2 regions of the Pseudoxanthomonas sp. SE1 genome follow, and region 2 is predicted to be linked to the other one. Evidence: riboswitches for the same ligand, from Rfam matches in the RefSeq annotation. Region 2 holds a riboswitch; the other holds the start of a gene.
The links. A riboswitch is a leader RNA that binds a small molecule or an ion and turns the genes downstream of it on or off. The one in region 2 is predicted to bind cobalamin.
Positions count from the first base shown of each region.

Region 1: it holds a riboswitch for cobalamin, as region 2 does, so the genes downstream of both, btuB (TonB-dependent vitamin B12 receptor) here and metE (5-methyltetrahydropteroyltriglutamate--homocysteine S-methyltransferase) in region 2, are expected to answer to the same signal.

Region 1 covers NZ_CP113783.1:3,818,683-3,834,331, forward strand. The annotation lists gene OY559_RS17970 (Tle-like phospholipase domain-containing protein) at 1-414, shown strand, start outside; gene OY559_RS17975 (hypothetical protein) at 445-1,002, shown strand; gene OY559_RS17980 (Crp/Fnr family transcriptional regulator) at 1,078-1,842, opposite strand; partial or broken gene OY559_RS17985 (DEAD/DEAH box helicase) at 2,241-3,536, shown strand; gene queD (6-carboxytetrahydropterin synthase QueD) at 3,672-4,028, shown strand; gene OY559_RS17995 (TIGR01841 family phasin) at 4,184-4,576, shown strand; gene bioD (dethiobiotin synthase) at 4,749-5,429, opposite strand; gene OY559_RS18005 (free L-methionine (R)-S-oxide reductase MsrC) at 5,549-6,034, shown strand; gene OY559_RS18010 (TfoX/Sxy family protein) at 6,031-6,402, shown strand; cobalamin riboswitch at 6,524-6,745, shown strand; gene btuB (TonB-dependent vitamin B12 receptor) at 6,870-8,741, shown strand; gene dinB (DNA polymerase IV) at 8,798-9,880, opposite strand; gene fabA (3-hydroxyacyl-[acyl-carrier-protein] dehydratase FabA) at 10,095-10,610, shown strand; gene fabB (beta-ketoacyl-ACP synthase I) at 10,610-11,818, shown strand; gene OY559_RS18035 (glycerophosphodiester phosphodiesterase) at 11,825-12,871, opposite strand; gene OY559_RS18040 (YjfI family protein) at 13,138-13,779, shown strand; gene OY559_RS18045 (PspA/IM30 family protein) at 13,779-14,447, shown strand; gene OY559_RS18050 (OB-fold-containig protein) at 14,463-15,098, shown strand; gene OY559_RS18055 (flotillin family protein) at 15,129-15,649, shown strand, end outside.
Region 2 covers NZ_CP113783.1:76,342-91,990, reverse strand. The annotation lists gene OY559_RS00450 (ribonucleotide-diphosphate reductase subunit beta) at 1-1,018, shown strand, start outside; gene OY559_RS00445 (acyl-CoA thioesterase) at 1,239-1,646, shown strand; gene metE (5-methyltetrahydropteroyltriglutamate--homocysteine S-methyltransferase) at 1,686-3,977, opposite strand; cobalamin riboswitch at 4,176-4,411, opposite strand; gene OY559_RS00435 (hypothetical protein) at 4,479-4,988, shown strand; gene OY559_RS00430 (serine hydrolase domain-containing protein) at 5,075-6,340, shown strand; gene OY559_RS00425 (linear amide C-N hydrolase) at 6,341-7,399, opposite strand; gene OY559_RS00420 (hypothetical protein) at 7,510-7,827, shown strand; gene purU (formyltetrahydrofolate deformylase) at 7,839-8,690, shown strand; gene OY559_RS00410 (TSUP family transporter) at 8,839-9,627, opposite strand; gene OY559_RS00405 (M20 family metallopeptidase) at 9,848-11,173, shown strand; gene OY559_RS00400 (YchJ family protein) at 11,449-11,832, opposite strand; gene folE (GTP cyclohydrolase I FolE) at 11,977-12,582, opposite strand; gene OY559_RS00390 (ferritin family protein) at 12,920-13,540, shown strand; gene OY559_RS00385 (DUF421 domain-containing protein) at 13,638-14,132, opposite strand; gene OY559_RS00380 (cupin domain-containing protein) at 14,147-14,488, opposite strand; gene OY559_RS00375 (fasciclin domain-containing protein) at 14,609-15,061, opposite strand; gene OY559_RS00370 (hypothetical protein) at 15,369-15,649, shown strand, end outside.

The DNA.
Region 1 (15,649 bases), 490 kb from region 2:
CCGGATCTCGCCGAACTGGCACGGACGTTACCGCAACTCTCCGAGCACGCGTCCGCCGCCGCGGTCGAGGCCACGGAACGGCACCTGATGGCCTCCACGGTCCTGCCGAGCCTGAAGGCAGACACCGACGCGATGGAACGCGAATCCCGGCAGTGGCTGGAGACCCACAAGCTGGCCCCGCAAACCCGCCGGGATCCGTTCGACAACCCGCATCTCAACCAGGCGTATGCCGCGCTGATGGCAGGGGACGGGGAACGGCTTGACCGTATCGCGCTCGACTTTGCGAAATCAGAGGAAGGGCAACGCCTCTTGCAAGGGAGCGATGCGCTGCACAGGCAGACGCCGGCGATGGCCTTGCCGGACCTCCACGAGCAGCGGGCCCACGCGGCGCAGGAGATGGCCATCAGCCGATGATGGCGAACGACGGTGTTTCAGGGAGGATGCATGGAGAACGGGGAGTCGGTATCGGCACGCACGGCGCTGGAGAATGCCGCCAAGGCGACCTTGGCGCTGCTGTCGGAGGTCTCGCAGCGTGAAGCGCGCAGGGAAGCGTCGCTCGACCAGCAGCTCCAATCGCTGAGGCAGGAGGTCGGCCAGTTCCGCCGGGACGTCGCCTCCATCGTCGACGGGGCAGGCGCCAGGATCGCCAGCGACGCAAAGGATGCGCTGTCTCCGGCGGCCATCGAGTACGACCACGCCGTATCGGCCACCGCGAGGCAGCTGAAGCAGACGGGCGGCCTGATGTGGATGTGGCTGGGTGGCGCGACGGTACTGCTGGGATTGGTGTTGATGGCGTGCTGGGCCGTGCTGGGGTACTACCGTCGGGAGCTGGCCGCGGTGCAGGAAGAACTGGAGCGCTACGAGGACGCCGCGCCCGTCGTCCGGGCGTTCTATGCCTCCGATGCCGTGGTCTGCGGCGGCCGCATCTGCTCGAACGAGGATCCCAAGGGGCAACACGTGGGCGAGAAGCGCCAGTATCGCCAGGCGAGGCCGCGCCCTTGAGCCCCAGGCGCCTAGGCGCTGGACGTGCGATCAGCGCCGGATGTTCGCGTGCCAGGCTGACCTGGCAACGAAACCTCAGGCCCGCGCTTCGGCCAATGCGTCCAGGCGCTTGCGGTCGAGCAGCCGCACGTGGTGCGGGTCGTCGGTGGCGATGCTGCCTTCCTGGCGCAGGCGGGTGAAGCTGCGGCTGACGGTTTCCACGGTCAGGCCCAGGTAGTCGGCGATATCCGTGCGCGTCATCGGCAGGATCACCTCGGTGTCGTCCTGACCCTGGCGACGGCGACGCTGCGCCATGTCGACGAGGAACCCGGACAGCCGCTCCATCGGATTGAGCCGTGCGAGCGCCATCAGGTTGCCGCGGGTGGCGTCCAGCTCCACGCAGGCCCGCTCCAGCAGCTCGCGCTCCAGTTCCGGATGGTCATGGCACAGGCTGCGCATGTCGGCCATCGAGAACTCGCACAGCGTGCTGTCGGTGATCGCTTCGATCGTGTGCTTGTAGTGGGAAGTGCCCGAGAAGCCGATGAAATCACCCGGCATCAGGAAGCCGGCCACCAACCGGCGACCGTCAGGCAGCAGCCGGATGCGGCGCAGGGCGCCCTTGGTCACGGTGAACACGCCGCGCCTCGGCTCACCCTCGCGAACCAGCGCCTCGCCCGCCTTCAGCCGCGCATCGTCCGCCAGCGCTTCCATGGCATGGGCCTTCTCCACCGGCAAGGCTGCGCAGAAGGCCAGGTGACGGACCAGGCAGCCGCTGCAACCGCGCGCGGCCTGGCACAGCACGCTCTCGACGAGCGCGCCGGCGACCGGAGCGTCGTTCTGGCGGAGGATGCGAAGGCTCATGGCGGTGGCTGCGAGGGGCTTCGGGGCCATGATACGCCCGCAAGCCACTGATTTCCGGACTGCGACAATTGGTCGCAGACCGGGGTTTCAGCGCCCGTTCCCCCATTCAGGCCCGGATTCGGTTACAGTGCGCGCCGCTTGCCTGCGGCCGTTCGTTTCCCCGATGGTCCGCCGGCGCAGGGAATTCCCCGCGAATTCCCGCGCCCGCCCCGCTCCGACTTCTTTCGTTGCGCAAGCTCGGTAGTGCCGCTTTGGCGCCTCCGCACCCCTTCTCGCAGCGCGGTTTCAGGGAACGCTTCGAGTCACGGCCTCACCGCATTCCGCGCGTTCCACGTTGCCGCACTTCGCTGTGCCGGCGTTGCGTGCGTGTCCGGCCGGCCGGCTTTGGAGCTTCGACAATGACGTTTGAAACCTTGGGCCTGGCGCCCGCCCTGCTGCGCGCGCTGGACGAACAGGGCTACACCCAGCCCACCCCCATCCAGGAACAGGCCATCCCGCTGGCCCTGGCCGGCCATGACCTGCTGGCCGGCGCCCAGACCGGCACCGGCAAGACCGCTGCGTTCGGCCTGCCGCTGATCCAGTACCTGGCCACCACCCCGCAGGAAGTCGCCACCCGCGGCCCGCGCAAGCCGCGCGCGCTGGTGCTGACCCCCACCCGCGAACTGGCCGTGCAGGTGCATGACAGCCTGCGTGGCTACGGCAAGTACCTGCGCATCCCCAGCACCACCATCTACGGCGGCGTCGGCATGGGCAACCAGCTGGACGCGCTGCGCCGCGGCGTGGACATGGTGATCGCCTGTCCGGGCCGCCTGATCGACCACCTCGAGCGCCGCAGCGTGGACCTGTCGGGCATCGAGATCCTGGTGCTGGACGAAGCCGACCGCATGCTTGACATGGGTTTCCTGCCCTCGATCAAGCGCATCCTGGCCAAGCTGCCCAAGCAGAATCGCCAGACCATGCTGTTCTCCGCCACCTTCGCCGAACCGATCCGCGAGCTGGCCATGGAGTTCATGCGCGATCCCAAGCAGATCCAGGTCACGCCCAAGAACACCGTGGCCGAGACCATCACCCACCGCGTCCACCCGGTCGATGGCAGCCGCAAGCGCGACCTGCTGCTACACCTGCTGGCCAAGGACAGCCGCCTGCAGACGCTGGTGTTCGCCCGTACCAAGCACGGCAGCGACAAGCTGGCGATGTTCCTGGACAAGAGCGGCATCAAGACCGCGGCGATCCATGGCAACAAGTCGCAGGGTGCCCGCCAGCGCGCGCTCAGCGACTTCAAGGCCGGCCGCATCAACGTGCTGGTGGCGACCGACATCGCCGCGCGCGGCATCGACATCGACCAGCTGCCGCAGGTGATCAACTTCGACCTGCCGATGGTGGCCGAGGACTACGTGCACCGCATTGGCCGCACGGGCCGCAACGGCTCGACGGGCGAAGCGATCTCGCTGGTCGCGCAGGATGAAGCCAAGTACCTGCGCGCCATCGTGCGCATGCTGGGCCGCGACGTGGACCTGCGCGACGTGCCGGGCTTCGAACCGCAGACACCGATCCGCTGGGGCAACAGCGCGCCGGGCAAGGCTGAGCAACCCGCCGGCGAACGCACCCCGCGCCGCAACGGCCCGCAGAAGCACGCGCGTCGTCCGCACAGCGAGGCCCCGCGCCACGCCCACGCCGGCCCGAAGAAGCACGGAAGCGGTCCGCGTCGCGAAGGCGACCGCCGCCCCGGTGGTGCGCGTCCCAGCCAGGCACGCCCTGCCCGTTGAGTCGTTCGTGCGGCGCCCTCACCGGCGCCGCACGTCTGTTGCCACGCCCTCTAGAATCGCCGCATGGACATCTTCAAGGTCTTCACCGTGGAAGCCGCGCACCGGCTGCCGCACGTGCCGGACGGGCACAAGTGCGCACGCCTGCACGGTCATTCGTTCCGCATCGAACTGCATCTCTCCGGCCCGGTCGACCCGCAGGCCGGCTGGGTGATGGACTTCGCCGATGTGAAGGCCGCCTTCAAGCCGATCTACGACCGGCTCGACCATCACTACCTCAACGACATCCCCGGCCTGGACAACCCGACCAGCGAGCAGCTCGCGAAGTGGATCTGGGACCAGACCAAACCGGTACTGCCGCTGCTGAGCGCCATCGTGGTGCATGAAACCTGCACGTCCGGGTGTCGGTATACCGGCCCCTGAGGCATGAAACCGGTTTCATACCACCGCATACAAGCGTTTGATTTTTAACGGCTCCTGACCGTTCGTCGGATTTCCATACGCCACTTATTGCACTGCAACATGGATGTGTCTATGCTGCGTCGCAACAGATGGGAATCCCCTTTCAGGAGCACGCCATGACCACGCAATTCAACGAAAGCTTCAGCCAGTTCACGCACCAGTTCGCCGCCGCTGCCTCGCGCGCCAACCGTCTGGCCCTGGAAAGCGCCGAGACCGTGTTCGGCGTGCAGCTGAAGACCTTCGAAAAGAACATCGACGCCACCACCGCCTTCTTCGGCGAGCTGGCTGAAACCCGCGACCTCGAAGGCTACAAGACCCTGTGGCCGAAGGGCATGCAGGTGGCCAAGGACAACGCCGAGCGCGTCGTCGCCGCCAGCCAGGAAGTGTTCGGCCTGGGCCTGAAGACCGGTGAGGCCTTCGGCCAGCTGGTGAAGACCCAGTTCGAGACCGCGACCGACAACGTCCAGGCCTCCGTGGCCAAGGCGACCAAGGCCGCCAAGGGCAAGTAAGACCCGCCCGCTCCACCGTTCGTTTATTGCGCGGCTCCCCCTCCCTCCGCGCAGCCAACCCGGCAGCCCCCACGCTGCCGGGTTTTTTATTGCCTGCGCACCCAAGCTTTCTCGTGGAGGGCCTTCAGGCCCGATGCTTTTCCGGTATCACCTGTCGGGCCTGAAGGCCCTCCTACAGGGAAATCGCGATGTGCCAGCTGAGCTGCCTGGCGTCGATGTCCGGCGCATGCGGCAACCTCCCCCAGCACGGCACGGGCATGCGCACGGACAGCAGGGCGAAGTTCTCGTCCCGGCGCTCCATCTCCGGATCGACCTCGTTGGCGATCCAGCCGACCAGGCGCGCACCGTCGTCCTGGATCGCGCGCGCGCTGAGCCGCGCATGGTTGATGCAGCCCAACCGCATGCCCACCACCAGCAGCACCGGCAGGCGCAGTTCCTGGACAAGGTGCCGCTGATCGAGCGTCGCCGTCAGCGGCGCGGCCCAGCCACCCACGCCTTCCACCAGCACCAGATCAGCCAGCGGATGCAGGCGGTCGAACGCTGAAACCAGCACGCCCAGCTGGACGTCGACGCCCGCATCGCGGGCTGCGATCTCCGGCGCCAGCGGCGCAGGCAGGGCGTAGGGATTGAGGTCGTCGTACGGCGGCAGGGGATCGCTCGCCGCCTGCAGGGCCAGTGCATCGTCGTTGCGCCAGCCGGCCGCCGTTGAGGTACAGCCGCTGGCGACCGGTTTCATGCCGACCGCGCGCAACCCGCGCGCACGGAACGCATGTAGCAAGGCCGCGCTGGCGACGGTCTTGCCGACGCCGGTATCGGTACCGGTGACGAACAGCCGATCCAATGCGCGGTCCATCAAGGTCCCGCCGCCACACTGCCATCGCCCAGTCCTGACGCCGGCGCATTCGGGTAATCCACGTTCATGCCGGCGATCATATCCGGCCCTCCCTGGACCCGCAGAGTAGAATCGTCCCCATGTCATTCGCCTCGCAAACGCTCACCGGCAGCAAGCCGGAACAATACGCACAGCTCGCCGCGCAGGCCCGTGCCCTGCTGGCCGGCGAACCCGACCGGATCGCCAATGCCGCCAACCTGTCGGCACTGCTCTACCACGCGCTGCCGGACTTCAACTGGGCCGGCTTCTATTTCTTCGATGGCCGGGAATTGGTCGTTGGCCCGTTCCAAGGCTTACCAGCCTGCGTGCGGATCCCGTTGGACAAGGGGGTCTGCGGAGCCGCCGCACGCACCCGCCAGACCCAGCGCGTGGACGATGTGGAGGCTTTCCCGGGCCACATCGCCTGCGATTCGGCTTCACGCTCGGAGTTGGTGGTACCGCTGGTGAAAGGGGACGAACTGGTCGGCGTGCTCGACCTGGACAGCCCACGCCTGGCGCGCTTCGATGCCGACGACCAGGCGGGCATGGAACGCATCGCCGCCATCTTCGTGGATTCGCTGACATGACAGGCACCAAGCTGCGCAACATCGGCCCCAAGTCCGCCGCCTGGCTGCGCCAGGTCGGCCTGCGTACGCAGGAGGATCTGGAATCGGTAGGCGCGGTGGAAGCCTTCATCCGGGTCAAGCGCGCGGGGTTCCGCCCCAGCCTCAACCTGCTCTACGCGCTGGAAGGCGCGCTGCTCGACTGCCACTGGCAGCAGCTGCCCGAGGACCGCCGTAGCGCACTGCTGGTGGCCTACGATGCCGCCGCCGCGCTGCTGCCGCCCCCGCGCGGCCGCCCCGCCGCCGGCCCGGTGACAACCACGCACACCGAGCGCGAAGAAGACACGGGCCCATCGCTGAACCTGTTCGACTCTCCGGGCAGCGACGACTGATTCCTGTAGGAGGGGCTTCAGCCCCGACGCTTTTCAGCAACGCCGTCGGGGTCGGGTCGAAAAGCATCGGGGCTGAAGCCCCTCCCACACCTCTGCGGACAGGAACGCTTGGGCTTCCCGTATACTGCGCGCGCTTTCAGGTGACCCGCGGCGTCCGCGTCCGGGTTGAAACGGGAAGCCGGTGAACCGCGCAGGCGGCATTCCGGCGCTGCCCCCGCAACGGTAGGCGAAGACAACCTCGGCATCGGCCACTGTGCGTCCAACGCATGGGAAGGCGCCTTGGCAGCGTGCATCGCGCACGCCTTCGCAAGCCCGGAGACCGGCCTGGAAGTCCACTGGTTGCGATGCGGAGGGCGTCGCGGCGTGCCGCGCCGCTGCCTGTCTGCCGCGCTGTCCGCAACGCTCCCTTCCCCGTCGCAACTCCACGCCGAAGAATGCGCGCGGGGCGCGCGATGGAGTTGAATCCGATGTACAGCCGTTTCCCCCTTTCCCACCTGGCCCTCGCGGTCGCGCTGGCACTGCCGTTCACGGTGCACGCGCAGGACCGCGACACGACCGACCTCGACGAAGTCGTGGTATCCGGCACCCGTACCGCTGTCGCGGTCGAGGACAGCCTGGTCCCCGCGCAGGTGATCAGCCGCGAAGCGATCCAGCGCAGCCAGGCCCGTTCGTTGTCCGAACTGCTGCAAGGCCGCGCCGGCATTTCGCTGGGCAACCAGGGCGGCGCCGGCAAGATCACCACGCTCAACCTGCGCGGCACCGAATCGGACCATGTGCTGGTGCTGATCGATGGCGTCCGCATGGGCTCGGCGACCGCCGGCCTGCCGGCGCTGCAGGATCTGCCGATCGACCAGATCGATCGCGTCGAGATCGTGCGCGGCCCGCGTTCGAGCCTGTACGGCTCGGAAGCCATCGGCGGCGTGATCCAGGTGTTCACCCGTCGGAACACGGGCAAGGTGCGCCCGAACTTCCGCATCGGCGTTGCCAGCGACAGCACCCGTGAAGCCAGTGCCGGCATCGGCGGGGGCAATGCGCGCGGCTGGTACGGCGCCGACGTGGCGTATGCGCGGACGGATGGCTTCAACGCCTGCCGTGGACGCGGTCCGGATCCGGGCATTCCGTTCGACTTCGGCGCCGGGTGCTTCACCGACGAACCCGACCGTGATGGCTACCGCAATACGTCGGCCAACCTGCGCGGCGGCTACACCTTCACCGATACGCTGACGATGGAAGCCAACGCGCTGCGCGCCGAGGGCAAGAGCGAATTCGACGGCAGCTTCACCAATCGATCCGAAACCGTGCAGCAGGTGATCGGCGCCAAGCTGCGCTATGCGCCCAGCGAGAAGACGAGCCTGCAGCTGAGCCTGGGCCGCAACGACGACAAGTCCGACGACTTCAACGACGATGTGCAGTCCGGCTATTTCGAGACGCGCCGCTACGTGGCGTCGCTGCAGGGCGATTTCACGGTGGCCGCCAACCAGCTGCTGACCACCGGCATCGACTGGCAGGACGACGAGGTGGAAAGCGCCACCGACTTCGACATCACCCAGCGCGACAACCTGGCCGGCTTCGTCGAGTACCAGGGCCGCTTCGGCGCACACCAGCTGCAGGCCAGCGTCCGCAACGACGACAACGAGCAGTTCGGCAACCACACTACCGGCAGCCTGGGCTACGGCTTCGGCTTCGGCAACGGCCTGAAGCTGACCGCCAGCCTGGCCACCGGCTTCAAGGCGCCGAGCTTCAACGACCTGTACTACCCGTTCTTCGGCAACCCCGACCTGAAGCCCGAAGAATCCGAGAGCATCAACCTCGGCATCGCGCAGTACGTGGACGGTTGGAGCTGGACGTTCAACGTGTACCAGAACGAAGTCGACCAGTTGATCTCCTACGACGCGGCGATCTTCCTGCCGAACAACATCGACGAAGCACGCATCCGCGGCGCGGAGTTCACTGTCGACTTCACGCTGGGCGGCTTCGACATCGCCACCCAGCTGAGCCACACCGATCCGCGCAATCGTTCCACCGGCGCCAACCATGACAACCTGCTGGCGCGCCGCCCGCGCGACACCGCGCGCATCGACGTGGACCGTGCGTTCGGCGCATTCCGCACCGGCGTGACGTTCAACGCTGCGGGCGAGCGCTACGACAACCTGGCCAACACCGACCGCCTGGGCGGCTACAGCACGCTGGACCTGCGGCTGGAGTACGCGATCGCCCCGGCGTGGACACTGCAGGCGAAGGTGGGCAACGTGTTCGACCGCGAATACGAAACCATCGCCTGGTACAACCAGGCCGGCCGCACCTACGGCCTCAGCCTGCGCTACCAGCCGACGGAATGACACGACGGAGCACGCGACAGAAGAAAGCCCGGCATCGCCGGGCTTTCTTTATCTGATCACCCCGTCGCCCGCTCCGCTTCGTCGAACAACCCCGGCTGGGTCGCCACCTCGTCCCGGTCGCGGAAGCCGGACAGGCCCACGCCCACCAACCGGTAACGCGTGGCCGCCGGCAGGTCCACGCGCTCGCGCAGCGCGAGTGCGATGCCGACGAAATCCTGCGCCGTCACCGGAGGCGACTCCGGCGTGAAACTTCGGGTGAGGAGGCGGAACTGCGAGGTCTTCAGCTTCAGCACGACGGTGCGGCCCACGCGCTCGGTCTTGCGGCTGGCCTGCCACGCCTTTTCCGCGATGCGGACGATGTGCGGTTCCAGCTCGGACAACAGCAGGTCCGTGGCGAACGTATCCTCCGACGAGATCGACTGGACGGGCTGGTCGGGCTCCACCGGGCGCTCGTCGATACCGCGTGCGCGCCGGTAGAGGCTGCCGCCGAAGCTGCCGAAGCGCTGTTCCAGATCGCGCTGCTCGAAGGTGCGCAGGTCGCCGACGGTGTGGATGCCGGCCGCGTTCAACTTGCCCTGCATCACCTTGCCCACGCCCGGAATGCGTTCGACCGGCAAGGGTGTCAGGAACGCCTCCACCTGGTGCGGACGCAACACGAACTGTCCGTCGGGCTTGCGCCAGTCCGACGCGATCTTGGCGAGGAACTTGTTTGGTGCCACGCCAGCCGATGCGGTGAGCTGCGTCTCCTCGCGGATCTGCGCGCGGATCGTCTCGGCCACGGCGGTCGCCGTCGGCAGATCCGATTTCGGTGCGGTGACGTCGAGATAGGCTTCATCCAGCGACAGCGGCTCGACCAGATCCGTATGGCGCAGGAAGATGTCGCGCACCTGTCGCGACACCGCCTTGTAGCGGATGAAGTCCGGCGGCACGAACACCGCCTGCGGACACAGCCGCTCCGCGCGCACCGCCGGCATCGCCGAGCGCACGCCGAACACGCGCGCTTCATACGACGCCGCGCACACCACCGAACGCTCGCCGCGCCACGCCACCACCACCGGTCGTCCACGCAGCGACGGATCGTCGCGCTGCTCCACCGACGCGTAGAAGGCGTCCATGTCGATGTGGATAATCTTGCGCATCACGCGATGATATCGGTCGCCGTACGCGATCGCATGGGCGCGCGCCCGCACGATACGCCCGCGTGTGGAGATGCGGACAATCCGCGCGAAACCCTTGCCGCAATTGCGCTTTGCCGATGGTACGCCGGCGTATGGAAAAACCCGGTTGATTTGCATCAAGACAAGCGTATGCACATGTGTGCATTATTTGCGTCTTCGTAGAACGGATCACGCAATGACCGCCCCCGCTTCCTTCTCGCGCGAACAGCTGCTCGCCAGCGCGCGCGGCGAACTGTTCGGCCCCGACAGCGGCCGCCTCCCCAATGACCCGATGCTGATGTTCGACCGCATCACCGAGATCCGCGAGGACGGTGGCGCGCACGGCAAGGGCCTCATCCGCGCGGAACTGGATATCCATCCCGACCTGTGGTTCTTCAAGTGCCACTTCCTCGGCGACCCGGTGATGCCGGGCTGCCTGGGGCTGGATGCGATGTGGCAGCTCACCGGTTTCTTCCTGACCTGGATCGGCGCGCCCGGTCGCGGCCGCGCGCTGGGTTCCGGCGAAGTGAAGTTCACCGGCCAGGTGCTGCCGACCGCCAAGCGCGTCAGCTACGAGATCGACATCAGCCGCGTGATCAACCGCAAGCTGGTGCTGGCGATGGCCGATGGCCGCATGCTGGTCGACGGCCGCGAGATCTATACGGCGCGCGATCTGCGTGTGGGCCTGTTCACCTCGACGGAGAGCTTCTGATGCGCCGCGTCGCCATCACCGGCCTGGGCATCACCTCCTGCCTGGGCAACGATGCGGACACCGTGTCGGCCGCGCTGCGTGAAGGCCGCTCCGGCATCCGCCACATTCCGCAATACGCCGAACTCGGCTTCCGCAGCCAGGTAGGCGGTGCGCCGGAGATCGATCTGGACGCGCAGATCGACCGCAAGCAGAAGCGCTTCATGGGCGATGCGGCCGCGTTCGCGCATATCGCGCTGCGCGACGCCATTGCGGATGCCGGCCTCGATGAAGCACTGGTGAGCCAGCCACGCACCGGTCTGATCGCCGGCTCCGGCGGTGGCTCGGCCGAATGGCAGATCGAAGCCGCCGACCTGTTGCGTGCGCGCGGCATCCGCAAGGTGGGACCGTACATGGTGCCGCGCACGATGTGCTCGACGGTGTCGGCGACGCTGGCCACCTCGTTCAAGATCAAGGGTGTCAGCTATTCGATCTCCGCTGCCTGCGCGACCTCCGCGCACTGCATCGGCGCGGCGGCGGACATGATCCGCGCCGGGCGCCAGGACATCATGTTCGCCGGTGGTGGCGAAGAGCTGCACTGGGCGCTGACGATGATGTTCGATGCCATGGGCGCGCTGTCCAGCAAGCGCAACGACGATCCGACCCACGCCTCGCGGCCTTACGATGCGGACCGCGACGGCTTCGTCATCGCCGGTGGCGGCGGCATGCTGGTGCTGGAGGACTACGACCACGCGGTGAAGCGCGGCGCGCGCATCCACGCCGAACTGCTGGGCTATGGCGTGACCTCCGACGGTGCGGACATGGTCGCGCCGTCGGGTGAAGGCGCCGTTCGCTGCATGCAGATGGCGCTGGAAGGCGTCTCCAAGCAGCTGGACTATCTCAACACCCACGGCACCTCGACGCCGCTGGGCGACATCATCGAACTCGACGCCATACGCACCGCGCTGGGCGATGCGCTGCCGCCGATCTCGTCGACCAAGGCGCTGTCCGGTCACTCACTGGGCGCCGCCAGCGTGCACGAAGCGATCTACTGCCTGCTGATGATGCGGGATGGATTCATCGCCGGGTCGGCGAACATCGAGACGCTGGATGAGGGCGCGGCCAGCTTCCCCATCGTGCAGGCCAGCCGCGAGGCGACGCTCGACACGGTGATGTCGAACAGCTTCGGTTTCGGCGGCACCAACGCCAGCCTGGTATTCGGCCGGGTGTGAGGCCGGTCAGCGGGCGTCGACCGCACGACGCCCCAGCGCCGGATCGTCGGTGAAGAAGCCGCCGATCCCCAGCGCAAGATAGGCGCGGATCTCGGCAAGGGATCCCGCTTCGTTGCGCATGCGCGGATCGTCACCTTCGCGCAGCGCCTTCGGCAGAAAGTGGTTCTCCGGCCGGAAGGTGTAGGGCCATACGTGCAGGCCTTCCTTGAGTGCATCCGCCATCAGCGCGGTCGGTGCTCCCAGCGCGCCGTCCTCCGCCACCGGCATCAGCAGGCGCGTCCACGGCCCGATGATGTCGGCGTAGCCGGCGATGTCCTGCAGGCCCGCGGGCGTCATCAGGTCCGCATAGCGTGTCGGCTTTCCCGCCGCCAGCGCATCGCCCGGTTGCGTATCCGCCGGGCCCAGCAGTTGCAGCAGACGGATGTTCCCGTGCGACGGGCCAAGGCGCGCGCGCAACGCACGCAGGTTCGCCTGTTCGAACGATTGGATCACCACCGGAGCCTCGCGCGTGTACGCGTGAGCCGCCAGCATTTCCAGCAGGCGTTCCTCCATCGGCAGGCCGATGCAGTGGAAGTGGCTGGGATGCTTGATCTCGGGGATCAGGCCAATCGTGCGTCCGCTGCGCGCGGCATGTTCCGACGCCAGCGCGATGATCTCGTCCAGCGTCGCGATGTCGTACCGGCCATCGTTCGCGGTGCCGCGCAGTTCGGGCAGGCGCTCGCGGGCACGCAGCGTCTTCAGTTCGGCCAGGGTGAAGTCTTCGGTGAACCAGCCCTCGAATGCCTCGCCATCGATCACCTGCCGGCGCTTGCGGGCGGCGAACTCGGGCCGCTGCGCGACATCGGTGGTTCCGCCGATCTCGTTCTCGTGCCGCGCGACCAGAACCCCGTCGCGGGTGGCGACCAGATCCGGCTCGATGTAGTCCGCACCGGCGTCGATCGCACGCGCATACGCCGCCAGCGTGTGCTCTGGCAGGTGTGCACTGTCGCCGCGGTGGGCGATGACCAGCGGCTTCTCCGCCGGTCCGCCAGCCATGGCGGGCAGCAGGGGCATCACGGCCATCAGGAGGGGGAACAGGCGGCTGAAGTGCATGGAGATTTCCTCATGTCCGCCAGCATGCCACGGGCGGCGCAGGGTCCGGAAAGCACGAAGCCCGGCTTCCGCCAGGCTCCGGTGCAACGCGGGAGGAGAGAGGTACCTCGTTGCAGGCTGCATTCTGCATCCGGCCTGTGACAGGCAGGCGACAGCGGCCAGCGCCGTACGCCGCGCTTCCGCACCGCCGCTTGACAACATTACATGTAATAAATAGATTCGCTTACATGACAGTTTCCCGCCCTGCGATCAAGGCATCCACGCTGCACGTTCGCAACTACCGCGAGCGCATGCGCGAGCAGGGACTGGTCAAGAAGGACGTGTGGATCAGGCCGGAGTACGCCGAGGAGCTGGCCGCCATCGAGAAGGCGATGCGGGAATCCGCGCGCGATGCCGGCATCCCTTATCTGCCCACGCAACCTACGGAGGCGGGCTGGACGCTCGCCGCTATCAGGCACGCCCTGCAGCAGGCCAGCACGGTGCGCGACGGCCTGATCAGCCTGGAGACCATCGAGGGCGCGGAGCCCAGCCTGCACCTGGTGATGCACGAATACGGCGACCTGTCGGTGTTCCTGGCCGTGGGTGGCGAGCAGATCCTCGTGGAGGCCTACCTGTGGCCGGTGGAGGACGTGGCCGACCCGGCCGCCTTCAACGCGCATGTGCTCAGCACGCACGTGCTGCTGCCGCTCTCGACGATCGGGATGCAGCGCATCGGCGGCGTCGCCGGCTACACCATGTTCGGCGCGCTGGACACGCATTCCAGCCTGGCCAACGTGATGTTCGAAATCGAGACGCTGGCCGAGAACGTCATCAGCGCCACCGAAGCCTACCGACCCTTCCTGCGCACGGCGACGCGGAGGAAGGCCTGATGCCCGACACCCTGAAGACCCTGTTCAAGCGGATACAGGAGGGCATGGAAGGCCTGGCCGGCGCCGTGATGGGCGACCGCGCCGAACGCCTGCTCGACGACGAGATCCGCGCCGTCGATGACGCCCTGCATGGCGCGCGCGGTGAACACGCGGCGGCGAAGGCGCGGCGTGTCGCCAACGAGCAGCATCAGGCCGCTCTGGCCACGCGCATCGGCGAAGCCGAAGCCAAGGTGGAGGCCGCGTTGCGGCAAGGCCGTACCACGCAGGCACGCACCGCGGCAGACGACGCGGTCCGCCTGCAGGCCGAGCGCAGCCAGCGGATGGAGGAAGGGCAGGATCTCGCCGCCCATGAGCGCCAGTTCGCGCACGTGGTCGAACAGCTCGAAGGGCGCTTGCGGCGGCTCAAGCACCAGTTGGACATCCTGCGCGCCTCCAACAGCCTGCAGCGCGCGCAGGCCACCGTGGCCCGCCGCCAGCCCGGCGAAGCGCCGTATCCGGAACCCGCGTTCGCGTCTGCCGCGCGCATGAAGCAGCGCCGCTCGCCCACGCAGGGAACCGGCGCCGCGAGCCAGCGCAAGAGCAAGAACAAGAAGACCGAGGCCGATCCTGCACAGGCCGTCCTCGATCGCGCCCGCAAGCGCATCACATCGTCCGCGCGCAAGCGCTGAACCAGGGGAGCCACGATGACCGAGTTCCTGAACACCGCGCTGACATTCCCGACGCTCATCTACAGCGTGTTGCTCGCGTTCTGCACGGTGTACTGGTTGCTGGCGGCCACTGGCATCGTGGACATCGATGCCGTCGACGGCTGGCTGACAACCGATGGCGATACGGCGGAGCCCAGCGTGGTCGCCGGCATGCTGGCCAAGCTCGGCCTGTCCGGCGTGCCCATGATGCTGGTGCTTACCGTGCTGTCTTTCTTCGGCTGGCTGATCACCTATTTCGTGCAGTTGTTCCTGCTCCAGCACCTGCCGGGCAGCCTGCGCTGGATCGCTGGCGCCGGCACGCTGGTCGTCGCTCTGCTAACCGGCGCACTGGTGACCTCGCTGCTGCTGCGCCCGCTGGCGTCGGTGATCGCACGCTTGCGTCCGCCTGTACCGCCGTCCGTGCTGGGTCGCGCCGGCTCGGTCATCTCGCCGCATGCGGATGCAGGCAGCGGACGCGCCCACTTCGACGACGGCGGCGCAGGCCTGATCCTGCAGGTCCGCGCGCTGCCGGGCGAGCGCTTCTCGCGCGGCGACCGCGTCGTCCTGATCGAGCATCTCGAAACCGACAACACCTACCGCGTCATGTCCGAAACCACCTTCCTCCAGCAGTAAGCACCCGCGCCGTCTACAAGGAGTTCTGCAATGACCACTGCCACCATCCTCCCCTTCGCCATCGGCCTCGTCGTGCTGATGGTGCTGGGATTCGGCTTCATCGGCATCTTCAAGGCCTTCTACAAGAAGGTCGAACAGGGCACGGCCCTGATCGTCAACGACATGAGCGCGCAGCCGAAGGTGCACTTCACCGGTGCGCTGATCATCCCGGTGCTGTACAAGGCCGAGCTGATGAAGATCAGCCTGATCACCCTGCAGGTGGACCGGCGCGGCAAGGAAGGCCTGGTCTGCAAGGACAACATGCGCGCCGACATCGCGGTGGCGTTCTATCTGCGGGTCAATGAAACGCCCGCCGACGTGTTGCGCGTGGCCAAGGCGATCGGTGCCGACCGTGCGTCCGACAGGCACGCGGTGGACGAGTTGTTCAACGCCAAGTTCTCCGAGGCACTGAAGACCGTCGGCAAGAAGTTCGACTTCACCGAGTTGTTCGACAAGCGCCAGGAATTCCGTGACGAGATCGTCGCCGTCATCGGCCAGGATCTCAACGGTTA
Region 2 (15,649 bases):
GTCCGCACACCCCAAGCAGATGCTGCTAGATCCCGGTTTCGAACTGACCCTGCGCCCGATGCGCTACCCGCAGTTCTATGACATGTACCGCGATGCCATCAAGAACACGTGGACGGTGGAAGAGATCAACTTCCAGATCGACATCACCGACCTGCATTCGAAGATGACCCCGGCCGACCGCCACCTGATCCACCGGCTGGTCGCGTTCTTCGCCACCGGCGATTCCATCGTGTCGAACAACCTGGTGCTGAACCTGTACCAGCACCTCAATGCGCCCGAAGCGCGCATGTACCTGTCAAGGCAGCTCTACGAGGAAGCGCTGCACGTGCAGTTCTACCTGACCCTGCTGGACAACTACCTGCCCGACCCGTCGGAGCGCTTCAAGGCGTTCGCGGCGGTAGAGAACATCCCGGCGATCAAGAAGAAAGCCGACTTCTGCTTCAAGTGGATCGATTCCATCCAGGACATGAAGCGGATCGAGACCCGCGACCAGCGCCGGCAGTTCCTGCTCAACCAGATCTGCTTCGCCGCGTGCATAGAAGGCCTGTTCTTCTTCGCCGCGTTCGCCTACGTGTACTACTTCCGCTCGCGCGGCCTGCTGCCGGGCCTGGCCAGCGGCACCAACTGGGTGTTCCGCGACGAGAGCTGCCACATGGAGTTCGCCTTCGAGTGCGTGCGCACCGTGCGCGAGGAGGAACCAGACCTGTTCGACGACCGCATGCAGCAGAAGGTCTACGACATGCTGGAGGAAGCCATCGAGTGCGAGGTGCAGTTCGCCGAGGATGTGCTGTCCGGTGGTGTCGCAGGCATCTCGACGCGCGACATGCGCCAGTACCTGCAGCACTGCGCGGACCAGCACTTCGCCAAGCTCGGCATGCCCAAGCGCTACGACGTGCGCAACCCGCTGCCCTTCATGGAGTTGCAGGACGTGCAGGAGCTGACCAACTTCTTCGAGCGCCGCGTGTCCGCCTACCAGCTGGGCGTGCAGGGCGAAGTCGGCTTCGACCACGCGTTCTAGCGTTGGCGTTTTGTAGGAGCGACGTGAGTCGCGACCGCGCAATGAAAGCCCCATGGCGCCGCACCGTCCCGGGAATGTCGGCGACAGACCCAGCGCCATCGCGAATCCATCGGGCATCCGGGCCATTCGTTCTTGCGGTCGCGACTCACGTCGCTCCTACACCGGCACAACATCCGGCGCGCTATGCTGCCGCCGGGAGCATGCGAACCGGAGCACCACCATGACTGAACTGGCCAACGCCGAAGCGCGCCCCACCGAAGCGCGCCTGCTGCACATGGTCTTCCCCGACCACACCAACCATCTGGGCACGCTGTTCGGCGGCCAGGCATTGGCATGGATGGACATGTCGGCCTTCATCGCCGCTTCCCGATACGCACGCACCACGGTGGTCACCGCGCGCTCGGAACAGGTGGACTTCAACCAGCCCATCCACAAGGGCGACCTGGTGGAAGTGGTCGCGCGCGTAGTGAAGGTCGGCCGCAGCTCGATGAACGTCGACGTGGAAGTCATCACCGAGAACCTGCTGACCGGCGAACGCAAGCTGTGCACGCGCGGCCACTTCGTGATGATCGCCCTGGATCCGCTGGGCCGGCCGACGCAGGCACCACCCTTGCCGGCCACCACGTAGGGCGGGCCCCGGCCCGCCACCACGGCGACGATCCCGTGATCAGGCTGCCCGCGCCTGATCGCCTCGCAGTGCGCGGGCCGCTTCCACCATCCGCTCCAGCGCCGTGCGGACCTCCGGCCAGCCGCGCGTCTTCAGGCCGCAATCGGGATTGACCCAGATCTGCTCCGGTGCCAGCACGGCACGCGCCTTCTGCAGCAGGTCGACCATCTCGCCGCCGGTGGGAATCCGCGGGGAATGGATGTCGTACACGCCCGGGCCGATTTCGTTGGGATAGCGGAACTTCACGAACGCGTCCAGCAGTTCCATGCGCGAGCGCGAGGTCTCGATGGAGATGACGTCGGCATCCATCGCGGCCACGGCCTGCATGATGTCGTTGAACTCGGAGTAGCACATGTGCGTATGCACCTGGGTGTCGTCGGCGACGCCCGCCGCCGTGATGCGGAAGCACTCCACGGCCCATGCCAGGTACCCGTGCCAATCGGCGCGCCGCAACGGCAGGCCTTCGCGCAGCGCGGGCTCGTCAATCTGGATGACGCGGATGCCGGCGGCTTCCAGGTCCAGCACCTCATCCCGCAGCGCCAGCGCGATCTGCCGGCAGGTCTGCGCGCGCGTCTGGTCGTCGCGCACGAACGACCACTGCAGCACCGTCACCGGCCCGGTCAGCATGCCCTTCATCGGCCGGTCGGTCAGCGACTGCGCGTACTGCGACCAGCGCACCGTCATCGGCGCCGGACGCGAGACATCGCCATAGATCACCGGTGGCTTCACGCAGCGTGAGCCGTAGCTCTGCACCCAGCCATTCTTCGTGAAGGCGAAGCCATCCAGCTGTTCGCCGAAGTACTCCACCATGTCGTTGCGTTCGAACTCGCCATGCACCAGCACGTCGAGGCCGACGTCCTCCTGGAAACGCACGCAGCGTTCGGTTTCCTCGCGCAGGAAGGCGTCGTAGTCCGCATCCGCCAGCTTGCCGCTCCTGTTCCGTGCGCGTGCCTCGCGCACTTCGTGGGTCTGCGGGAACGAGCCGATGGTGGTGGTCGGGAAACCGGGCAAGCCGAGCAGCGCCGCCTGTGCGGCGCGGCGCTGCGGATAGGGCGAGTCCCGGTGGGTGTCGGTGGCCTCCGCAGAGGCCAGGCGCGCGGCCACCTCCGGACGATGCACGCGTGCGGATTGCCGGCGCGATGCGATGCGGTCGCGGGCGATGGCCAAGCCCGGCTCCGCCGCGCGCGGATCGCGCAGCGCATCGGCCAGCAGGCGCAGTTCCTCCACTTTCTGGCGCGCGAAGGCCAGCCACGACTTCAGGTCGGAAGGCAGCGCCTTTTCGCCCGCCAGATCGACCGGCACATGCAGCAGCGAGCACGACGGCGACAGCCACAGCGCGTTATCGCCGACGTGACCGAGCGCGTACCTGGCCAGGATCAGCGCGTTGTCCAGGTTCGTGCGCCAGATGTTGCGTCCGTCCACCAGGCCGGCCGACAGCACGCGGCCTTTCGGAAGATGCTTCAGCACGTCGTCGAGTTGTTCCTTGCCGCGCACCAGGTCGACATGCAGGCCATCCACCGGCAATGCGCAGGCCAACAGCAGGTTGTCGCCCAGGCGGCCGAAGTAGGTGGCCAGCAACAATGCAGGCCGCCCGTTCTTCGCCAACGTCGCATAGGCCTTCAGGTATGCGTCGCGCGTGGCGTCGTCCAGGTCCAGCACCAGGCAGGGCTCGTCGATCTGCACCCAGTCCGCGCCCGCGTCATGCAGCTTCGCCAGCAGCTCGGCGTAGACCGGCAGCAGGCGATCCAGCAGCGCGAGGCGGTCGCTGCCATCCACACATTTTGAAAGCAGCAGGAAGCTCACCGGGCCCAGCAGCACCGGCCGTGCGGCGTGGCCTGCGGCGACGGCTTCACGATATTCCGACAGCGGCTTGTCGCCGCGCAGGCGGAAGGTCTGGCCGGCGTGCAGTTCCGGCACGAGGTAGTGGTAGTTGGTGTCGAACCACTTGGTCATCTCCAGCGCGCGCAGATCGGTGCCGTCCTTCTGCACGCCACGCGCCAGCGCGAAGTAGCCCGCCAGCGGATCGGCATCGGCCAGCGCGCGGTAGGCGTCGGGGATGGCGTCGAACAGGAACGCGGTGTCCAGCACCTGGTCGTACAGCGAGAAGTCGTTGCACGGCACGACATCGGCGCCGGCATCGCGCTGCAGCTGCCAGTGGCGGTGGCGCAGGTCGCGTGCGGTCTGTTGCAGGTCGGCGGCGCTGGTGTCGCCGCGCCAGTAGTTTTCCAGGGCGGATTTCAGTTCGCGCTTCGCGCCGATGCGCGGGAAGCCGAGCGTGGTAACGGTGGTCATGGTGCGTGTCCTCATGCGGTGGCGGATGAGGAACGAAGGAACCGCGCGCCGGACCGGAGCCCGCCACGCCAGCGACCTTCGCCCCCGCGGGCGAGCCGGAGTGCCGAAGTCGGGCGCAGGAGGACGCATCCGGGCAGGCGCGCGCGGACACGGGCTCCGGCCACCTCCCCTCGGAAGCTCCAGGTCAGGCGGAAGACGGTCGTGTCTTCCGGCCAGGGCAGGTCTTCGGGCTCTTGGACGGGCGCGTGGCGCGCTGGCCTACTTCCCGCCGCTTCCCGGTCCGCGAGGACCAGTGCTGTTGGCGAGGTTCGTTTCCAAATACCGCTGCGGGGCAGCGCCGGAATAGGCCCATGGAACAGACCGCACCGGCTTCCCTTTCAATTCCATCGCTTCATTGGGATGAAGAGATGTAAACCTTGGCGATGCGAACGTTACGCGGGCGGCGGGCGGGACGTCAAGCGGCGCGATCCTGCACCCGCGACATTCCGCTAGAGTCCGGCGATGAGCACGGCAGACAAACTGAAGTGGCTTCTTCTGGCGGTGGCCGCACTGCTTGGGATCACATGGGTGGTGAGCCTCTTCCTGCTGTCACACGCCCGGCATCACGACTACGTCAGCGATTGCGCGCCCGAGGAGCGACTTGCCCGCGTGGAACTGGTCGGAGGCTACGACGACCGCCCGAACGAGCGCGGATCGCCTTACTACCTGCGCTTGTCGCTCACGGGGAGGGATGGGCGTGTGCCGATCCAGCCCCGACTGACGTCTTCCGCGAGCGGAAGGACGCTCGAGCTGTCGGGGATGGAACGCGTCCAGGTACAGGAGGCATACGAAGGCGGAACACGCGCCGTCTGGGTGGCCCCACACCTCTCGATTCCCTATGAGGACCATGTCTTCACGGCCATGCTGAGCTCTTCCGCGGAACAGCCCGCTGTTGCGCTTGCGTGCCGGCTGAAGCGTGCGCCGGTGGAAGAGTGGCGGATTCCTCTGCTCGACATGCTCATGAGTGTCTGAAGCGGCGCGGCCACGCAACGCGGAGTCGGGGTTTCATGCGTTCGTTCGTCCTCGTGAATCAAGTGCTTCGTGGACGCCCGCCTGCAATGCCTATCGAAACTCCGCCCGCTTCGCCCGATCGCCGCCGCTGGCTGGCCTCTCTGGCCACGATTCCACTGGCGGCCTGCGCCTGGCCTGTGGTCAGCCATGCCACCGCCTGCGACGACGCCGCCAACTGGATTCCCCCCGACGCATTCCTCGCCGACCTGCCGCGCCTGATGCAGGCGTTGCGCGTGCCGGCGATCGGCATGGCCGTGGTGGAACGGGGCGACGTAGTGTGGTCGCGCAACCTCGGCATGGCGAACGCGGAGACGCGGACACCGGTGGCGGACGACACGCTGTTCGAGGACGCCTCGCTCAGCAAACCGGTGTTCGCCTACGCGGTGCTGCAACTGGCGGATCAGGGCGTGATCGATCTCGACGCGCCGCTGGTGCGTTACCGGCGGATGGATTACCTGGCCGACCATCCGTGGGTGGATCTGGTCACCGCGCGCGACGTGCTGCGCCATTCCACCGGACTGCCGAACTGGCGCAAGGATCCGGCGAACGAAACATTGGTGCCGGCGGTGAAGCCGGGCACGCGCATCGATTACTCCGGTGAAGCGATCTTCTGGCTGCAACTGGTGGTCGAGCAGATCACTGGCGAGAGCCTGGACGAATCGATGCAGCGCCTGCTGTTCGGCCCGGCCGGCATGCGCGATAGCAGCTACACGTGGAGCAAGGATCTCGCCGCGCGTTCCGTCTACGGCCATCGTGCCGTCGAGGACGAGGCACCCGGCATGCCGCCGCAGATGCTGCGCGACACCTGGAACGCCGCGCAGACCGTCGCCGACCGCCGGGGCAAGCCGCTGTCCGCGTGGCGCTACGAGGACGCCGAGCGTGCGCTGCCGGACGTGCAGGCGATCACGCCCAAGGGGCTGGTGAACTGGCCCGGCGATATCCTGGCCAATGCCGCGGCTAGCCTGCGCACGACACCGCAGGACTACGCGCGCTTCATGGCGCTGATGGTGCGTACGCAACGCGAACCATGGCAGATCGCCGAGGCGACACGGACCGCGATGCTGACGAAGCAGATCGACGTGCCCGGCCGCTGGACGGACAAGGGCCTGGGCTGGAACCTGGAGGCCACGCCGCGCGGCACGGTGTTCTACCACTCCGGCAGCAACGGCGGGATCTTCAAGAACTTCGCGCTCGGTGACGCCCGTGGCCAGCGCGCGCTGGTGGCGCTGACCAACGGCGGCAGCGGCAACGTGCTGTACCGACGCGTGGTGCGCGCCGCCACCGGTCACGACCTGCTGGCGTTTGACCTGTGACTACAGGCCCAGGAACTCGAACGGCTCCGCCGGCCTGAAGTCCTTCACCGCGTTGCCGGCGAACACATTGCGCTGGTCCGGGCCCAGGTCGAGCCGCAGCACCTTGCCGGTGTCTTTCGAGAAATCCACTTCCTTCAGGTCCACCCAGAAGGTGTTCGGCGTCAATGCGGATTCGAAGAAGTACAGCTTGCGCTTGTGGTCGGCCACCGTGCGCCAGCGCGTGGACGAAATATTCGGCTCCTCCGGCGTGTTGATGCCGAACGGCACCGATGCGTTGCGGATCACGCTGAAGACACTGGCCAGCGCCTTCACCGGGTCCTCGCTCTTCGGGATCACGTTGACATAGAACGACGCGCGCGCGAAGCGGTCCGCGGCGCGGTTGGTGCCCGGCAGCATCACCGTGCCGCCGATCTGCTTCCAGTACGCGTTCAGCGCCAGCTGTTGCTCGAACACCGGCGAGTTCGTCATCACCTGGTACTGGCGGCCGTGGTGGATCACCTGCTTGCCGTCGATGTACTCGATGATGGCGCTGTCGCCGCTGGCGTCCGACAGGGACAGGTGCAGCGTGGCCAGCCGGTCCTCGCCGGGCACCTTGTCGGTCACCAGGGTGAAGGGCTCCTCGCGCAGCGCCTCGACGGCTTCCTTCACGCTGCCGTAGTTGTCCAGTGCGTACTGCGCCCACGCGGCGATGCTCAGGCCCGGGCCGCGTCCGTCGTAAGCCGGGTACTCGGATTCCACCAGCCACAGCACGTTGGCCATCAGCCCGGCCTCGTTCATGCCGTCGGTGGTGGAGACCTCGTAGCCGGTGGCGATCACGCTGCCGTACTTCGACGTCCACGTGATCGAGTTGGGCCCGGCCTGCCCGCTGCGCTGCATGCCGCGCGGGAAGATCCACAGGTTCGTCGCCACGTCGTTCTTCCAGTCCATCGAACGGGCGGTGATGACGTCGCTGTCCGCCCCCAGATAGACCAGTCGGGTACAGGCGGCGGCGGGGCCGGAGGCAAAGGCGGGCAACAGCGATGCGGCAAGGGCAAGCGGCAGGACGAAGCGACGATCCATGACGATCTCCGTGGGCGTGGGATGGCGGCAGTCGACAGCGGCGGCGGGCTCGCCCTTTATGCCAGCGAGTGTGTTAAACAGCGATCCTCCCCCGCCCCGGAGATGCTGCCATGACATTCCCTCGCCTGTTGCGCCGTTCGTCTTTCCAGGCCTGCCTGCTGACAGGCGCCGTCTTCGCGCTGTCTTCCTGCGTCAGCACACCGGGACCGCAGGTGGCCGGCAGCGGCCGTTGCAGCGATGCCGCCCTCGGCTGGGCGACGGGTCAACCTGCGGACGAGGCCACGCTCAAGCGCCTGTCGCGCGAGAGCGGTGCCGGGCTGGTCAACCCCATCGGCCCGAAGACGGTCGTGAAGCACGACACGCGCGACGACCGTCTGCGCGTCTACATCGACGCCGACAACCGCATCACCGCGGTCCGTTGCGAGTAAGCCAGCCGCTCATGCGCCGCGACCACATCCTCACGCTCTCCTGCCCGGACACCACCGGCATCGTCTATCGCGTCACCGGCCTGCTGTTCGACGCGGGCTGCAACATCCTGGACGCGCAGCAGTTCGGCGACGACGAATCCGGCCGCTTCTTCCTGCGCGTGCATTTCGACCTGCCGGAGGCCATCACCGCCGACGCCCTGCGTACGCGCTTCGCGCCGCTGGCCGACGCGTTCGCGATGGAGTGGCAGATCCACGACGCCCGCCGCAAGGCACGGCTGATGGTGCTGGTGAGCAAGCAGGGGCATTGCCTCAACGACCTTCTGTTCCGCGTGCACAGCCGGCAGCTGCCGGTTGAGATCGCCTGCGTCGCGTCCAACCACGACGACTTCGCGGCACTGGCGCAATCCTACGGCGTGGCGTTCCACCACCTGCCGGTCTCCGCGGCGCATCGGGATGAGCAGGAGCAGCGCATCATCGACCTGGTCGAACGCGAGCGGATCGACCTGGTCGTGCTGGCCCGCTACATGCAGATCCTCTCGCCCACGCTGTGCGATGCACTGGCCGGCCGCGCCATCAATATCCACCACAGCTTCCTGCCCAGCTTCAAGGGCGCCCGGCCGTACCACCAGGCGCACCAGCGCGGGGTCAAGATCATCGGCGCCACCGCCCATTACGTGACCCGCGACCTCGACGAAGGCCCGATCATCGAACAGGACGTCGCGCGCGTGGACCACGCGATGACGCCGAAGGAACTGGTCCGCATGGGCAGCGACATCGAATCGCTGGTGCTCGCCCGCGCCGTGCGCCGCCACGTGGAGCACCGCATCCTGCTCAACGGCCATCGCACGGTGGTGTTCCGCTAGGCCGTTGCCTGATGCAGATGTAGGAGCGACGTGAGTCGCGACCGCACGCCCTGCAACGCCAGGCACGCGTCCATCATGCGAGGCATGACCCATCCAGGCGGGTTGATTCCCGCGGTCGCGACTCACGTCGCTCCTACAGAATCCAGAATCAGAAGGACGCGAACCACATCCGCAACGGATGCTGCGGGTCGGCCAGCAGCCGGATCGCCAGTGCGATCGACACCGTCACCAGCAGCGGCTTGATGATGCGGGCGCCCTGCTTCATCGCGAAGCGCGAGCCCAGCTGCGCGCCGAGGAACTGTCCCGCGCCCATCACCAGCCCCACCTTCCACAGCACCGCGCCGAACGCGAGGAACACCGCGAACGCCCCGAGGTTGGAGCCGAAGTTGAGGAACTTGGTATGCGCCGTCGCCTTGAGGATGCCGAACCCCGCCAGCGCCACGAAGCCCAGCATCAGGAACGACCCCGTGCCCGGACCGAACACGCCGTCGTAGAAACCGATCACCGGCACGAAGGTCAGCCCGAACACGAGCGGGTGCATGCGCTGGTGCCGGTCCACGTGGCCGATGTCAGGCTTCAGTCCGAAATAGATGGCGATGCCCACCAGCAGGAACGGCAGCGCCAGCTTCAGCCACTCCACCGGGATGATCGTCGCCAGCAGCGCGCCACCCACCGCGCCCAGCGCAGCGGTGAGCGCCATCGGCAGCTGTCCTTTCAGGTCGACGTGCCCGTGCCGCGCGTAGGCCCAGCTGGCCGAGGCCGAGCCGAACAGCGACTGCAGTTTGTTGGTGCCCAGCACGTGCAGCGGCGGAATGCCGGCCAGCAGCATCGCCGGGATGGTGACCATGCCGCCGCCACCGGCGATGGCGTCGATGAAGCCCGCCAGCATCGCGGCGAGGAACAGCAGCAGGAGTACCTGCAGGGCGAGATCGGGCATGGGGGTTCCGCAGCGGACGATGATGCGCGTCCGCCCGGGGACCAGCACGTGCGACGCTCGCGCATTCTAGAAGCTGCGCTGCCGTTGTAGGAGGGGCTTCAGCCCCGACGCTTTGCCGAGCGCCTCCGGTCTGGACTGGCTTTCAACAGCAGAATGTCGGGTCAGCCCCTCCTGCATGCCATTGCGGTTAGCATCGGGCATCCCTCCAGGAGCCGACCCGATGCGTACAGCTCGTCTTTTCGCCGTTTCCCTGCTCGCTCTCGCGTGCGCACTTCCCGCCGCCGCGCAGGACGCCGCACCCGCGCAACGAGCGGAAGTCGCCGCCGCCGGCAAGGCCGTGCAGCAGCAGGTCGTGGACTGGCGCCGGCACTTCCACCAGCATCCGGAGCTGTCCAACCGCGAGGAGCAGACATCCAAGCGCGTCGCGGAAGAATTGCGCAAGCTCGGCCTGCAACCGCGCACCGGCATCGCGCACCACGGCGTCACCGCTGTCATCAAGGGCGGCAGGCCAGGCCCGCGCATCGCGTTGCGGGCGGACATGGATGCGTTGCCGGTCACCGAGCGCAACAGCCTGCCCTTCGCATCGAAGGCCACCGCGACCTATCGCGGCGAAACCGTCGGCGTCATGCATGCCTGCGGCCACGACGCCCACACCGGCATCCTGCTGGGCGTGGCGAAGGCGCTGGTGGCGATGAAGGACACGCTGCCCGGCGAAGTGCTGCTGGTGTTCCAGCCTTCCGAGGAGGGCGCGCCGGCCGGCGAGGAAGGCGGTGCGTCGCTGATGCTGAAGGAAGGCCTGTTCAAGGACTTCAAGCCGGACGCCATGTTCGGCCTGCACGTGTTCTCGTCGATTCCCGTCGGCCAGATCGGCGTGCGCCAGGGCCCGCTGATGGCGGCGTCGGACAGCTTCAACCTGAAGGTCGTCGGCCGGCAGACGCACGGCTCGCGGCCATGGGGCGGCGTGGATCCGATCGTGGCGATGGCCGATGTCATCGGCACCACGCAGACGATCGTCAGCCGTCGCACCGACATCTCCAGACAACCGGCGGTGGTCAGCTTCGGCGCCATCAAGGGCGGCATCCGCTACAACATCATCCCCGACGACGTGGAAGTGGTCGGTACCATCCGCACCTTCGACGAAGGCATGCGGCAGAAGATCTTCGCCGACCTGAAGAACGTCGCCAGCCACGTGTCCGCCGCGCATGGCGCGAAGGTGGAAGCCAACGTGCCCGACCGCGACGGCAACCCCGCCACCATCAACGACCCGGCGCTCACCGCCCGCATGACGCCCAGCCTGCAGGCCGTGGTCGGCGCGGACAACGTGATCACGCCGCCGCTGCAGATGGGCGCAGAGGACTTCTCGTTCTACGCGCTGGAAGTACCGTCGATGTTCTTCTTCGTCGGCAGCACTGCGAAAGGCACCGACCCGGTGACCGCGCCCAGCAACCACTCCCCGGAGTTCATGCTCGACGAAGCCTCGCTCGACGTTGGCGTGCGCGCGCTGCTGCAGGTGACACTGGATTACCTGGAGAAGCCGAAGGGCTGAGGTTCCATGGCATCTCCCTCTCCCCGCTTGCGGGGAGAGCAACAGTCCTGACTCAGGCGTAGCGGGAAGCGGAAGTTTCCCGCGGACATCCTGTGTTCGATCAGCCTGCGGTCGCTGCGCCGCAGAAGGGTCGGCGCGAAGAGCGCCCCTCATCCGGCCTTCGGCCACCTTCTCCCCGCAAGCGGGGAGAAGGACACATGCGCGTCGTCTTCTTTGAGGCCAAGCACGGCGGGACAGCTCCCCTCTCCCCGCAAGCGGGGAGAAGGAAGCCCGCATCACAGATGCTCGCCATCCACGTACAGCCACCGTCCGTCGAGGCGGACGAAACGGCTGCGCTCGTGCAGCCGCACGGCGCTGCCACCGCCGGCACGATAGCGGGCGACAAACTCCACCTCGGCGGTATCCGGCCCGGTGACGCGATGCCGCTTCACCGACAGGCCCAGCCACGTGGTGCGCGGCGCACCGGGTGCGTCCAGGCCCAGCTCGGCCGGACAGGTGTCGGGATGCCAGGTGGCGCGCAGGTAGTCGCCATCACCGATGACGAAGGCGCTGTAGCGCGAACGCATCAGCGCTTCGGCATCCGGCGCGATACCGCCGGCGTGGTAGTGGCCGCAGCAGGCCGCGTAATCGCGTCCGGTGCCGCAGGGGCAGGTGGTCATGCTTGTGCCCTTTGTAGGAGCGACGTGAGTCGCGACCGCACACCTTCCGATGGCAGGGAAGCGGGCATCACGGGATAGATCAGGCGAATGGACGCCGACGTCATCCGGTCGCGACTCACGTCGCTCCTACAACGTTGCTTTGTCTCACCGCCGCCCGTTGCCCGTCTCGATGAACCGCAGGAATTCGGCACGGGTGCGCGCATCTTCACGGAAGGTGCCCAGCATCTTGCTGGTCACCATGCTGACGCCGCGCTTGTGCACGCCGCGCGTGGTCATGCATTCGTGCGCGCCGTCGACCACGACCGCCACGCCACGCGGCTGCAGCACGTCCTGGATGCACTGCGCGATCTGCGCGGTCATCTTCTCCTGCACCTGGAAGCGGCGCGCATACACATCCACCACGCGCGCCAGCTTGCTGATGCCCACCACCTTGCCGTCCGGCAGGTAACCTACGTGCGCCTTGCCGATGATCGGCGCCATGTGGTGCTCGCAATGGCTCTCGAACTCGATGTCGCGCAGCACGATCATTTCATCGTAGCCCGCCACTTCCTCGAACGTGCGCGCCAGGTACTCGCGCGGATCCATCTGGTAGCCGCTGAACCAGTCGCGGTAAGCCTTGGCCACGCGCTTGGGCGTGTCCAGCAGGCCTTCGCGCGCGGGATCTTCGCCCGCCCACTCGAGCAGCACGCGCACGGCATCCTCGGCCTGCGCCTGGGTGACCTTGCCGGGATTGTCGTCGGACTGGCTCATCGCATGGATTCCTGCGGGGGGCGTGGAGGATAACCCATCATGCCGGACATGGCCCGGGCGGCCCGGGGCGGGGCCGCGTCCAGTACTACGTCGCGGGGCAACGTCCGGATGCGCGCCTCCACGGCGCACGGCGCACCCTGCCGGCGTCCGTTGCCGGAACAGGCTTGAGGGCACGTGCCCGGTAACCACGCAATGGCGCCGCGCAGGGTGCGTCGCATGCGCTTCACCGACACATGCGCAGTCGGCTATGTGAACACCATGCATGCGTCGCCGTCACGTTGTGTTTTCGCGCCTGCGCCTAGAACGGTTACTCCTTTCACAGCCACGGAGTACCGCCATGGCACGTTCCCGCACCGTCAACACCGCACAGGTCCACGAACTGCTGCTGCAGGCCATCGAAACCGAGCGCGGCGGCATCCAGATCTACACCACGGCGATCAAGGCCGCCGTGAACAAGGACCTGAAGAAGGAATGGGGCGAGTACCTCGACGAAACACGCACGCATGAAGAAGTGCTTACGCGCGTGTTCGAGCAACTCGGCATGGATACCGAAGAGAAGTCGCCAGGCCGCAGCGTGGTCGCGCACCAGGGTGCTTCGCTGGTGAAGGCCATCGAGATGGCCATGAAGAGCGATACCCCGGAAGCCGCCGAACTGGTCGCCGCCGAGTGCGTCGTGCTGGCCGAGACAAAGGATCACCAGAACTGGGAACTGATCGGCAAGGTCGTGGAACAGGGCGGCGAACTGGCCAAGGTGCTGGAGCCCGCGTACAAGGCGGTGGAAAGCGACGAAGACCACCACCTGTACCACACGATGGGCTGGTGCCGGGAACTGTGGATCCAGTCGCTGGGCATGCCCGCCGTGCTGCCGCCCCCGGAAGAGGTCAAGAAGGTCGAGACCGCCATCGGTGCGTCGCGCGCCGAGCAGGGCCGCGACGGGATGCTCGGGCGCAAGCACTGAATTTCCACCGCCTGCATGCGCGGCCTTCGCCCACCTTCTCCCCGCACAACGGGGAGAAGGACGGGCGCGCCGTATTGCCGCCCGCCTGGCTACCCGGTCAGGGCTTTCGGCCGATGAAGGTGATCTCGCCCGAGGTTTCGAGCACCGCCAGTTCGATTTCCCCCAACGTGGCGTAGCCTGCGGAGCGGCGCGCGATGGCGAAGTCGTGCTCGCTCAGCGACTGGCGCGCCAGCTCATCGCGGAAGAGTTCACCATGCCGCAGCAGGATCACCGGCCTGCCCTCCACCATCTGGTCGAAGCGGCGGCTGCGCGCGGACAGTTTGCCCACGCTCCAGTTCAGGCCCAGCAACGTCGCCGCCAGGATCAGCCCGCCCAGCAACGAGGTATCCCCACCGATCAGCGAGTTCTGCACCGCCGTTCCCAGCAGCACCACTACCAGCAGATCGAACGGTGTGAACTGGCCCACGGTGCGCTTGCCGGTCAGGCGCACCATCAGCAACACCACCACGTAGACGGCGACGGCACGCAACACGAATTCCCACCACGGCATGCCCAGATCGAACAGGCTGCGCGCCACGCTCTCCATCGTCATCACCTCGTCGTGTGTCAGGGCTTACCCGCCGGCCGCTCATCGCCGTCGGGCGTGTAGGCAGGCGGGGAGTAGAAGTTGACCGTCTTCAGCGGCGTACGGCCGGTGGCGCGGATCTCGTGGCGTTCGCCGCGTTCGATCAGCAGCAGGCTGCCGGGCTTCAGCACGCGGCGCACGTCTTCCACGATGGCCACGCCCTGGCCCTCGGCAACGAACAGCCACTGGTCAGCGCCGCGATGGCGATTGTCCGGCCCACCTTCCCTGCCGCCGGGCCTGATGACCATCTGCGCCGCCTGCACGCCGTTGGCCTCGAAGATCGGCAGGAAGCCGACGCCCATGCGCAGATGCCTGGATTTCATGGCTCGCTTTTCCCGGTTGCATGGACCGCATGCAGCATCGGTCGCTGCGCGTGCAGGCCCCGTCAAAAAGAAAACGGCGGGGATTGCTCCCCGCCGCCGGCATTCCCTTGCTGCCTCACCTCAGTGAGGCTTGGATTCCGGGATGTTCACTTTGTCGATGCCGTGGATCACGCCATTCCTGGCCATGATGTCGGGCCGCACCACATGGGCGCCGCCGATGCTCAACTGTCCGTCGGCGACCGTGATCGGGGCGCCCTGGCCCTGCACGGTACGCGCGGACTTCCACTTGCCGACATCGGCCGTGGTCTTGCGGCCCGTGACCAGGTGGTAGTTCACCAGCGCGGTGAGCTCGTCCTTGTTGGACGGCTCCAGCAGCCGGTCCAGCGTACCGGCGGGCAACGCCGAGAACGCATCGTCGGTCGGCGCGAACAGGGTGTACTGGTCGCTGCCATTGAGCGATGCCGTCAGGCCTGCCTTGTCGATGGCGTTGGCGAACGTGGCGAATGTGTTGTTGCTCCTCAGCGTGCCTACCAGGTTCTGTTGCACGAGGCCTTCTTTCTGCTGCATTTCCATGGGAATTTCCTGCGGGATGGACCCCGTCACGGGTCTCGTGGACGGCCAAGGCCGTGACCCGGCGCGATGCCGGGTACAGCTCAATGCGGAGAATGGGGAGAGGTATTGCGCGGCTGAGCAGCCGATACGGTATTGCACCGTAGCTCGGCCACGTTGCGCTCCGTGCCGTTACCGTGGCGTGACGCCCGCCCATCCGAAACCGCGCCGCGCAGGGCGGCGCCGTGTTAGCGTGGCTTCACGCGGAATTCCGATGCTGGTTAGCTTCCGCGCCCGCAGTGTGCCGGCTCGCACAATGTCCGGAGCCGCCATGAACGCCAAGCCGCATCGCGTCGTCTCGAACGCATCTGGTTTCCAGCGCGTCGCGCACCTGTTGAATGACCGCGCGGTGGAATGCGCCGAGAACGAAGGCTGGCCCGTTCCTGCCGAGGCACCCGAACCCACGCTGGTGATCGTGCAGACCAGCGTGGCGCAGCGCGTCGCGGTGTTCTTCGGGCAACACCTCAAGCGCGAGATCCATTTCTGGTCCGGGCACAAGGAGGCGCAACACCGGACCAGGCCGCGACGCGCGCTTCCGTCGCTGCTGCTGCA